2 linked regions of the Methanococcus voltae PS genome follow. The protein of the gene in region 1 binds, or shares a complex with, the protein of each later gene. Links are inferred from orthologs where the notes say so. Each region holds a gene or a part of one and is shown on either strand. Other genes may lie near its edges.

Evidence for each region.
Region 2: the proteins of fwdF (region 1) and M2325_RS07895 are in contact, whole or in part, in a cryo-EM structure (PDB 7BKB), measured with the Methanospirillum hungatei proteins. The link is inferred for Methanococcus voltae PS from one-to-one orthologs. Residues at the interface, in WP_011448819.1 of Methanospirillum hungatei: Ser2, Thr3, Leu4, Phe5, Pro6, Lys7, Tyr8, Gln21, Leu23, Leu24, Gln25, Gln26, Asn28, Pro48, Glu49, Thr76, Cys78, Ser79, Tyr80, Cys81, Pro104, Ile105, Lys108, Glu109, Gly110, Thr353, Leu355; in WP_011448822.1 of Methanospirillum hungatei: Ala269, Val270, Pro272, Val273, Ile274, Lys275, Pro276, Met281, Gly282, Met283, Ala284, Pro285, Asp306, Ser307, Cys308, Val309, Lys310, Cys311, Leu313, Phe349, Pro350, Ile351, Glu352, Tyr359, Lys360, Asp363, Val365, Ile366, Asn367, Glu370.

What each region holds. Positions count from the first base shown.
Region 1 is NZ_JANUCQ010000001.1:532,530-538,655, reverse strand. The notes cover bases 1,925-4,882. They hold fwdF (tungsten-dependent formylmethanofuran dehydrogenase subunit FwdF), read right to left. Parts: upstream 3,953-4,882; coding sequence 2,897-3,952; downstream 1,925-2,896. Other genes in these bases: M2325_RS02525 (4Fe-4S dicluster domain-containing protein), read right to left, coding at 4,443-4,882; M2325_RS02535 (4Fe-4S binding protein), read right to left, coding at 2,526-2,771; fwdD (tungsten-dependent formylmethanofuran dehydrogenase subunit FwdD), read right to left, coding at 1,925-2,250. Also shown: tungsten-dependent formylmethanofuran dehydrogenase subunit FwdA, read right to left, coding at 1-1,580; more of fwdD, read right to left, coding at 1,864-1,924; more of M2325_RS02525, read right to left, coding at 4,883-4,928; M2325_RS02520 (TIGR02253 family HAD-type hydrolase), read right to left, coding at 5,310-5,984.
Region 2 is NZ_JANUCQ010000005.1:68,218-73,043, reverse strand. Bases 350-3,277 are described here. They hold M2325_RS07895 (CoB--CoM heterodisulfide reductase iron-sulfur subunit A family protein), read right to left. Parts: upstream 2,832-3,277; coding sequence 867-2,831; downstream 350-866. Other genes in these bases: M2325_RS07900 (pyrimidine dimer DNA glycosylase/endonuclease V), read left to right, coding at 350-721. Also shown: M2325_RS07905 (hypothetical protein), read right to left, coding at 54-185; more of M2325_RS07900, read left to right, coding at 338-349; M2325_RS07885 (Ni/Fe hydrogenase subunit alpha), read right to left, coding at 3,615-4,826. UniProt on the Methanocaldococcus jannaschii protein: Part of a complex that catalyzes the reversible reduction of CoM-S-S-CoB to the thiol-coenzymes H-S-CoM (coenzyme M) and H-S-CoB (coenzyme B).

The sequences.
Region 1 (6,126 bases):
AATTCAGCTTCTAATTCTTCATTTATTTTAGCATCTACGTAGATTGTATTACCAAATACTTCCTTAACCACGTTTCCGTCTTTAACCACTATGTCACCGTTTTTAAATACGTAATTTGCTTCAAGGAATGCTTTTTCAATCTTTTTACCGCTTTTCTCTTCTGGGTCAATGTCATAGATTGCTAAGTCTGCTCTTGCACCTAAACCTAAATGTCCCCTATCGTCACTTAAACCGAGTACTTTTGAGGTGTTAGCTCTTGTAATTTTGGCTATTTCGTACATAGTGTACTCTCTATCTGTATCGGTTATGTGGCTTTTTTGAGCCGCCCATTTGTGAACTCTGTTTTCAATCCAGTCTTTTCTGTATTCTTCACTGATTAACCAGGCGATAACTCTTGGGTACCTAATGAATGGTCCTGCGTTAGGGTGGTCAGTTGTTAAAATAACTTTATCGGAATTAGCGTGTAAGAATAAATCTAAACCGATAGCCCATTGTAATGAATAAACAGGTCCTTTTGGCGAGTAGATGAAAGGAACTACACCGGAACCAGTTTCGAGCTCAACGTCACAGTTTGCCCATTTTAAACCATTGGTCATGTGCAAATCGTATTCCATTGGCCCATCTGCGGTCATTGTGGTTGTTTCGTCGAGTGTAATTTGTCCAATATCGACCATTAAGTGGTCATGCTTGTTTACATATTCCGCTACTTCTACACCTTTACTTACACAGTCTTTCCAGCTTGTACCGCCGTAAGAGTGGAATTGTACGTGCGTATTGTAGTAAACGGTATCTCTTTTACCGTGTTTAGGTTTTGCTTTAATATCTTTTACACAATCCATCGTATCGAGGGTAGTTTCCCAGTTTCCAGGGTGACCTAAGTTATTAGGGTGCACGTGGATTGAGTGTGGAAGACCTAACATTTCGTTTACTTGTGCTAAACCTCTTACAACGTCTCTTGGTGTGATTCCAAAGTAAGGGATTTCGTCATCTAAACCGTGAACGTTTTTACCCCAACCCCAGGCTTCAGTTCCTCCAGGGTTAACGATTTTAATTGCAAATCCTCTTGTAGCTTTTAAAAGCCAAGCTACGTAAGCAGCACACATATTTAAATCGCCGTTTTTTAAGTACTCTAAAACCATCCAGTTGTTACCGAATAGAGGCATAGCTGCTTTATCAATTTGAGGTAAGTCAACAAACTCTTCGTGAGTGTGTCTTGCAATTAATGGAGGCATAGCTGCTTCAATAACTGTTGTATAACCCATACCTGAGTATTGATATCCTGTTTTGTATGTTGAAGGCACTGAGAATCCTGAGCCTTTTCTTAAGCCCTCTTTATGCCATACGTCTTTTTTACTGTCTTCAGGTCTTAATGTCCTACCTGTATTTACCTTAGCTCCTGCAATGTGACTGTGTGAGTCAACACCACCAGGCATTATGATTTTATTATTTGCATCAAGTACAATAGCGTTGTTGGAAACTTTTTCCACAACTCTACCATCTTTGATACAGATATCCATTTTTTCGCCATCTACTTTATTTGTAGGGTCGTATACGGTACCATTTTTAATAATGTATTCCATGAAATCACCCTTGAATATTTTTATAATATTCAAATTTATTGTATTTATTGCATTTCTTAATATTTTGAATATTTTGAATACTTTGATTATAGATGTAATTAATAATTTAAGGTCATTTAGTTGATATCTTTTTGAATTGTTTGATTTTTATAGTCAATTAATGATATGTTACTTTTTAATGAAACTTTTTAATGAAACTACTGTACTTTATTAACTACTTATTAACTAATTATTAATTAATTATCGAATAACTATCAAATAATTATTAACTAATTATCAAAATTTATTCGAGGTATGATTGTCTCATCAATTCAGTCATTATTAAAACTTTTTTATCGGTTTTTTCAACATCTACCGCAATAGGTCCTTTGTATGATGGCATTGCCGTACTTTCTGTATCTGGTAGTACAATTCTATTTGCCCAAGGTCCCATTGGTATAAATATCATTCCTGCAGGGGCTTCTTCTTTGGTTGTTATTACACTTACTACAACGTTACCATATTCTGATGTAACTTCAATAGTGTCACCGTCTCTAACACCTAATTTTAGCATATCACCAGCATTCATGTAGCAAACTGCCGCAGCATTTTTGTAAAGTTCCAAATTTTTGCCTGCTTCTATGGCTTCACCTTGCCATATGGTTCTACCCGTATTTAGCATGAATTTCATATCATCACCTATTCGGCTAATATCCGTTACTCATTAACCAAATTTTTTATGATTAGTATTTTATTAGGATTATTATTATTATTATTATTATTATTATTTTAAGCTTAAATCTTATTTAATAAAGTTTTAGTTGAATTAGTTTTACTTATTTTTGATATTTTAAGGATTATGAAATATGTTAATAATTAATTTATGAATTACACCGCTATAATTCAAAAATTAAATTTTTATTTTATTAACTTATTTTAGTTAGTTATTGATTAATTGTTAATTATTTATTTTTTAATAATTTCAAGTTCTATTGCATCAACAGGGCAAGCTTCAATACAAGCACCGCAACCACCGCATAATTCAGGTTTTAAAACGGTTACTACCCCATTTTCAATTCTCATTATCAATTTTTCATCACTACTTGGACCTTTGCCACCGAATACATCAGCGTCTTGTGCGTTTACAGGGCAAGCTACAACACAGTTTCCACAACCGTGGCATCTTTCAGGGTACACTTTAAGACTGTACATTTAATCACCTTTATGTATTACGTATATTTTAGGGTGTATGACTACCCATACTTGTTTATTCTCTTAAATCTGAATAATCAAATAAATTAGTTTAACATGTTAGTTAAAAGCTTTATTTTATCAAATTATTTTACTAATTTTGAGAATGCTTTTTCCCAAGCTGGTGCTTTTGCATCAGTCATGTTTATTTTTGTTCTCTTAACATCCAATGCACTTACTGGACAAGCGTGTGTACAAGCTCCACATAATACACATACATCTTGGTTAACTTCAACTCTTGGAGGAATTTCTCCTTGCTTGTCTGATTTAGGGAATACTAAAGCGTTACATGGACATACTGATATACATGCACCACAAGCGTTACAAGCTTTTTCGTTAACAATTAATTCTCCTTCGAAAGGCTTTTGAACTTCGATAGCGTCTTTTGGACAGATGTTAGCACACCATCCACAAGTTACACATAAATCTTTATCGATGTTCGTTTGTCCTTTGATTTCTTTATAGATTTCTGGTTTTGGGATTCTGTTTGCTAATGGACACTTGTAACAGATTGCTTCGATAGCATTGTGTGGACAAGCTTTTTCACATACTTTACAGTATACACAAGCGTCAGTATCTACAACGATTTCTTTGTATGGTTTTAAGGTTTTTGAGTTTAAATCGTTTGGTATTAATTTAATAGCGTCTGCAGGACAGTATTCTGCGCAGATACCACATAATACACACTTATCATTAAAGCTAATTTCACCTAAAACGAGTGTTTTTCTTTCAGGAAGTTCTCTTTCAACTTCGATAGCACATTGTGGACATACGATTTCACATTGTTCGCATAATACACACTTGTCTTGGTTTAATTTGATGTCTCTTTTTATTTTTGGGTATTGTTCCATTTCTTTAATTGATTTGCCGTTGATTGACAAGTTCATTGCATCAAATGGACAAGCACAAGCACACATACCACATAATACACATTTTTCAGAGATATCTAATTTATCAGCTTCGATGTCTCCTTTGAAGATAGCACCTAAAGGTCCCATATCTATAGCTTTTGTTGGGCAAATTTCGCTACAAATTCCGCAACCAACACAAACACAATCTTCCCATTTTAAGATTCTGCTTTCAACGCCCTCTCTTTTGATTTGGATGACGCCGTCATTTTGGTCTTTAATAACATTTTTCATTATATGCCTCCATCCATATGTATAACTACAACGAATAAGTATTACGAATTGTTAACTAACGGTATTTTACATAGTTTATACGTATTTAGCTAATTTATCATAATAAAAATATTAAAATTGTATTTTGTGGGTTATATGATTATAAAGATATTTTATTGATATTCGGATATTGGTATTTTATTGGTATTTTATTGGTATTTTATTAATATTTGATGTCATAAAAAATATTAATAATGCAAATTTTAAAAATATATTAATTTACCGTAGTAATATTGGTCAACAGTTATGATATATCCATGAATTTATATACGTATATATAAATTATTTAATTTTAATTCAGATGATAATCTCATAATAATATTTATGAATTATTTAGATATTAATCTTTACGATTAATAGTTAGGTATCTACAATCTTACAACATATTTACCATAATTGATATAATCCATATAAATTATATCTCAAAACAAATCAATCACGAACTATATGACTATTCAAAATCTTGGGAAATTAACTCAAATTTTGGTTCTCCCGTACTTTTGAACCGTATTGCTGAAACAGGGCATTCATCAATACAATCGCCACACAAAACGCATGCTTCGTGGTCTATAGAAATACCGATATTATCGTTAGTGCTTACTGCGTCATAAGGACACTCTAAACACTTTCCGCAACCAATACAAGCATTTGATTTGTAGATAATAGCAATATTGTACAAAGAATTGATTAATTTCTTAGTAAGTTGTTTATTATCACTCAATGAACTTATTATGGGTATGCTTAACTCCATTGGTAATTTAACAATCTTTTCAGAAACTTCAATTACTTTCTTGGAGGGATACCTACCATGCAAATAATGGGAAACGATTGAGCGATCCATATCAAGATAGTCGGCAATTTCACGTTGTAATTTACCTTCTTTTCTTAAATTTAGCGCTACTATCGATTTAATCCCTGACAATATATGTTCTGGCATACTTTCATCTCGTGTGAGTCATATACATATAGTACCGTACACTATATAAATAATTCTTCTAAATTCAAGTCGAAAACTATATATATGAGTATGAGGTAGGCTAACATTATTTTTAAGCGTTCTTAAAAATAAAATTTTTAAAATAAAAAGATTTTAAGAGTATTAATGAAATTTAAGAGTGATTAACGCTTATTATAATGTTAATACATAATGGTTACATCATTCAATAAAATTGCAAGTAATTTATTATAAAATTCTATGAAAATTTTGGTAAACTTAATAAAAAAAATATAATTTTAAACATGTGTGAGTTAACCTAACATAAATAACCTAATATAAAAAAGTTATAATTTAAGATTAATTTTAAAGTTATAGATTTAATTACATATTCTCCAATAAATCAGGTAGTTCCGAAAGACTATTTATTGAATAATTCGCACTAGTTTCTTTTATATCGCTGTATTTACCCTGGTATATTCTAACGGTTTTCATACCCAAAGATTTAGCAGGTATTATGTCTCTATCCTCCCTATCTCCAATATAAACAACTTCTTCAGGTTTTAAATTCATTTTAGATAGTCCGTGTTCGAAAAATTCAGGATAAGGTTTTCCAAGTCCGAATTCTTCTGAAGTTATAACTTCGTCAAAAAATGGACAAATTGACAATCTTATCAATTTTTCCCATTGTTTTAAGGTGACTCCATCAGTTAATATGCCCAATTTTAAACCCTTGCTCTTTAATTTAATTAAAGAACTTATTGTATCCGGAAATGGTCGCAATAATGAAAACTTAACATTGTGATAGGTGATAATTCCTGTAGCAATTATTTTTGGGTCATGGTCTCCTTTTAAAGCCTTTACCAAGTCATTGAAGTGCATACTATAATTAGAACCTTTTTGTAATATTATACGATTAAGAACTTTTTCAGCTTCTTCTTCTGAATTATGTAATCCTGCGTCCATCATTGCTTTTAAAGCTTCTTTCCGTGCCCTTCGAGCGAATTCTGAAGAATTATAAAGCGTGTCGTCAAGGTCAAATAATACACCTTTTATCACATTTTCACCAAGGCATCAGATTTTGATTTGATTCTTTTTTATTTATTTTATTATTATTATTTTATTATTATTTTATTATTTATTTATTCTTTTTTTAATTTATAGTATTTCTTATTTCTAATCTTTTAATTATATTTCCTTT
Region 2 (4,826 bases), on another replicon or contig:
ACTTACAATTACCGTTATCGAACTATAGCGTTCGCTAACAAATTACACAGCGATTAGTGCCACCACTGGAATAAAACAACAATTTCTGAATTTAAACTATTTATATTATTTATATTATCATTCAGGTCATTTGCATTCATATTTCGGAAATTATCCATACCCGAGATTTTCGTTATAGGGTTCATTTTAAACACCATTGATTTTTATCATATTTTTATTAATATTTAACTATAGAAATCTTATAATATATATACATTATTGTAGATATATTAATACAAGACTAAATATTAATAGCTACTGTATAATTACGATTTTAACGATATTACAAGGTGTAATTATGGTCAATCAATTTCCTCACTATCCCGCGGTAGCTTTGTGTCAAAAACATCTTGGAAGTGCTCATGTGGAGAGCCATATGCTTTTAGGCTCTTTAAAACGTAAAAGGCAGATAACAAAGCACGTAGAGTATGACCAGGTTGAAGTTGACACCATAAAGGAACGGCATGACGAAATAGCAAAAGAAATGATTAGTAGGGGTTACAACCATAAGTCAGATTTAGAAGATGTATCGCCTCATATAAAACACTTGCCAAAAGATATTTTGCAGAAAAAAGCAAACCGTGGAAACGTTATACACTATTTGCTCTATGTAAAACACTGTCCCGAGTGTAGGAAAAGATTTGCTATTTACCTTAGACGATTAATCGAATTAGGTTACTAATTAAATAAAAATACTAATAAAAATAATAAAAATAATAAAAATAAAAATAAAAATAATTATTTTTTGAAATTTTACAAATTAATAGGAAGGAGTATTAATTTTAATATTAATAAATTAATAAATTAAATAATAAATTAATTAATAATTAGAATGAATCTTTAAAAGCTCCTTCAATTTGACTGTAAATTTGCCCTGTTTTAAAGTGAGATTGCTCAAGAGCTCCACTCGGACAACCTGCCGCACAAGTACCGCAACCTTTACAAAGTGCAGAAATTACTTCTACAGCCATTTTACCGTCTTTTTCAACAAATCTTGGTGCACCGTAAGGGCATTGTTGTACACAAATACCACAAGCTCCACAAACTTCACTATCGATGGTTACAACGATAGGTTCGATTTGAACTTCTCCCTGAGCTAGTGGGATTGAAGCTCTCGAAGCAGCCGCTGAACCTTGTGCAACTGACGCGGGAATATCTTTAGGACCTTGACAAGCACCCGCTAGGTAAACACCGTCTGTTGCAGTATCTACAGGTCTTAATTTAGGGTGTGCTTCCAAGAAGAATCTGTCCGCACTTCTTGAAATGCCAAGTAATTTTTGGATGTCATCCGCACTTTCTGAAGGCACCATACCAACTGAGAGGACTACTAAATCGTACTCTTTTTCTGATATTTCACCTAAAAGTGTATCTTCAGCCCTAATCATTGGATTATCGCTACCAACTTCTTGGAATACTTGAGCAGGTCTTCCCCTAATAAATTGAATACCATATTGTTTTGCACTTCTTTCGTAGAATTCTTCGTATGCTTTACCGAATGCCCTTATATCCATGTAGTAGATATCGATATCGGTTTCAGGTGATTTTTCTTTGATTAATTGTGAGTTTTTCATTGCATACATACAACAAACGTTTGAACAGTATCTGTGACCTGTTTTAGCATCCCTTGAACCAACACATTGAATAAATGCGATTCTTTTTGGTTTTTGACCATCGCTAGGTCTAATTACCTTACCCATTGTAGGGCCGGACGCATTAATCATTCTTTCCAATTCCATCGCTGTCACAACGTTAGGGTAAACACCGTAACCGTATTCTTCTTTTTCAGTTGGGTCGTATGGGTCGTAACCTGTAGCATTAATAATTGAGCCTACTTCAGCTTCAATGATTTCTGGTTTTTGATTATAATCAATTGCTTGAGGGCCACAAACTCTTGAACAAAGACCACAATCTATACAGTGTTCCATATCAATGGTATATTTTGCAGGCACCGCTTGTGGGAATGGTTGGTAAATTGCCTTTCTCATTCCAAGCCCCATATCAAATTCGTTTGGAACGCTAATAGGACATACTTCGGCACAAGAACCGCAACCAGTACATTTTTCTTCGCTTAAGTATCTTGGCTTTTTCTCAATTTTCACTGTGAAGTTACCGATATAACCTTTTACTTCTTTTACTTCAGAGTACGAGTACAATTTGATGTTAGGGTGTTTTGCAACATCCACCATCTTAGGAGCAAGGATACAAATTGAACAATCGTTTGTAGGGAATGTTTTATCGAGTTGCGCCATTCTACCCCCAACTGATGGGGTTTTTTCTACAACAATTGTTTCAAAACCTGCGTCACCTAAATCAAGAGCTGCCTGGATACCTGCAACTCCTGCACCGATAACTAGTGCTCTTTTAGTCACTGGTACATTAAGATAGTCCAATGGCTCTAAGCCTCTTGATTTCGCTACTGCCATTCTTACAAGGTCGTTCGCTTTTTCGGTAGCTTTTTCTTTATCTTTCATATGAACCCATGAACAGTGTTCTCTAATGTTAGCGAACTCAAATAAAAATGGGTTTAAACCAGCTTCTGCAACACATCTTCTAAAGGTAGGTTCGTGAAGTCTTGGTGAGCAAGCTGCTACAATAACTCTATTTAACCCTAATTCTTTGATATCTTTTTTAATCATTTCTTGTCCAGGGTCTGCACACATATACTTGTAGTCTCTTGCAATTACTACGTTTTCGAGTCCTTCGGCAGTTTTAGCTACGTTTTCGCAGTCTACAACTCCGCCTATGTTAACACCGCAATGGCAAACATAAACTCCAATTCTTGGTTCTTCCATAATATCACCGATATTTTGGCTATATAATTAATTTTAATGGTTATTTTTACTTATTTTTACTTATTTTATAATTATTTTATAATTATTTTATACTTATTTTTAATTTAAAGATAGGAATGGTAATATCTTAAGTTAATTTGGTATTTTTTAATATAATATCTTAATTTTACATATTAAATATACTAATAAATATATTAATTTTCCTAATACCTACATTTATCAAAAAAATTATTTTAATGATAAAGCGTTCTTTTTGGTTTTGTCACAAGCGTCTATACATTTAAGACACATTACACAAAATCCTTTGAGTTTATACTCTTCATTTAATTTTAATACGTTTTGTGGACAGATTTCAACACAAGCACCGCAACTATCACAGAGACTCGGTGTAAATTCAATCCTATCGTATTCTTTTTCATTGTGTACAATTTTTCCCATTTGCAAAGCTTCTGTTGGGCATGCAGATACGCAAGTTCCACATAAATCGCACATTTTAAATTCGTTTGCTCTTTCAGTTTTAGCTCTAGAAGGTAATTCAAGACCTTTTGGGTTTACAACCATTATAGCATCATTTGGGCATTTTATCGCACAAGGACCACAATATTCACATTTCTCTCTGTCCCAACTGATACCATTTGTTCCGCCACATGAATTAGCTGAATTACAGCAATTACACATATTTTCTGAATTTAAATTATTCATAAACATCCCCTATTATGTAAATGTATTATTCAATTCTTATTATACGGTTCTTATTATAATTTTATCCAAATCAAGGATTAATTACAATGTTTTAATTAATTTTCCGCCCTGGCAAACGTCCATGGATAACATTTTAGGTTCTTCACCGATGGTATGTGTTGCACAGGATAAACAAGGGTCGTAAGCTCTAATAACCATTTCCATGTGGTTTAAAATGTGAGGTTTTGCATCTTCCGGTGTTTTAATGTATTTTTCAGCAACTTTTTGAACTCCAATGTCCATAGCAGGGTTATTTTGAACGGTAGCTACAACTAAATTAGTGTCGTTAATAATTCCTCTATCGTCGGTTTTAAAGTGGTGTATTAATGTACCTCTAGGAGCTTCAACACAGCCAACACCTTCACCAGTAATATTTTTAGGGTCAACTTCAGCTCTAACGTCTGTATCAACGATTTTATCGTCTTCTAAGAATTTTCTTATTAATTCTGAGCTTGACAATAATTCGATTAATCTCGCGTAGTGGAATAACATAGGTTGATGTGCAGGTTTTCCATAGGTTTTAACAAATTCTTCATAGTATTTTTGAGCGATTGGCGTAGGCATTTTGTCGCATACATTCAATCTTGAAAGTGTGTTAACTCTATAAGCGCCTTTTCCTTCCCCTTCTCCTTTTTCAGTTAAGTAAGGGAATTTTAAGTATGAATAAGGTCTTACTCCTTCAGTAATATAGTTTGCATACTCTGCAGGGTCGAATTCGTATTCAATTTTACCTTCTGAGTTTACAACTCTAATATTTCCTTCGTAAATATCCTGAGCGCCATTATTTACTAAACCCATGTGGTATGATTCAAAATAGCCAAGATTCATTAAATCTTTTTCTTTTAAGTTTTCAACCATTTCTTTTCCGACATTCAATGTTCTTTCAGCTGTTTCAACAAGATTATCAGATAATGTTAAAAGTTCGTCTCTTTCTTCTTCAGTTAAAGGTTTTGACTGTCCGCCTACTATCGCGGTTACAGGGTGGATTGCCCTACCGCCCACTTTTTGGACAATAGTTTGACCTACTTTTCTCATTGCGATTGAATCCTTTATCATATCCATATTTTCCCCAGCAACGCCTAAAAGGTTTCTTTTTAAAGCGTCATCTGTAGTTGGGAACATTAAATCTGGAGAAGCAAGCATACCAAAGTGTAAAGCGTGGCTGTGCACGTTTGAAGCTTGTTGCATTAAATTTCTGAGCATATTTGCTGTTTCAGGTATTTTTACACCGAATACATTGTCAACCGCTTTAGC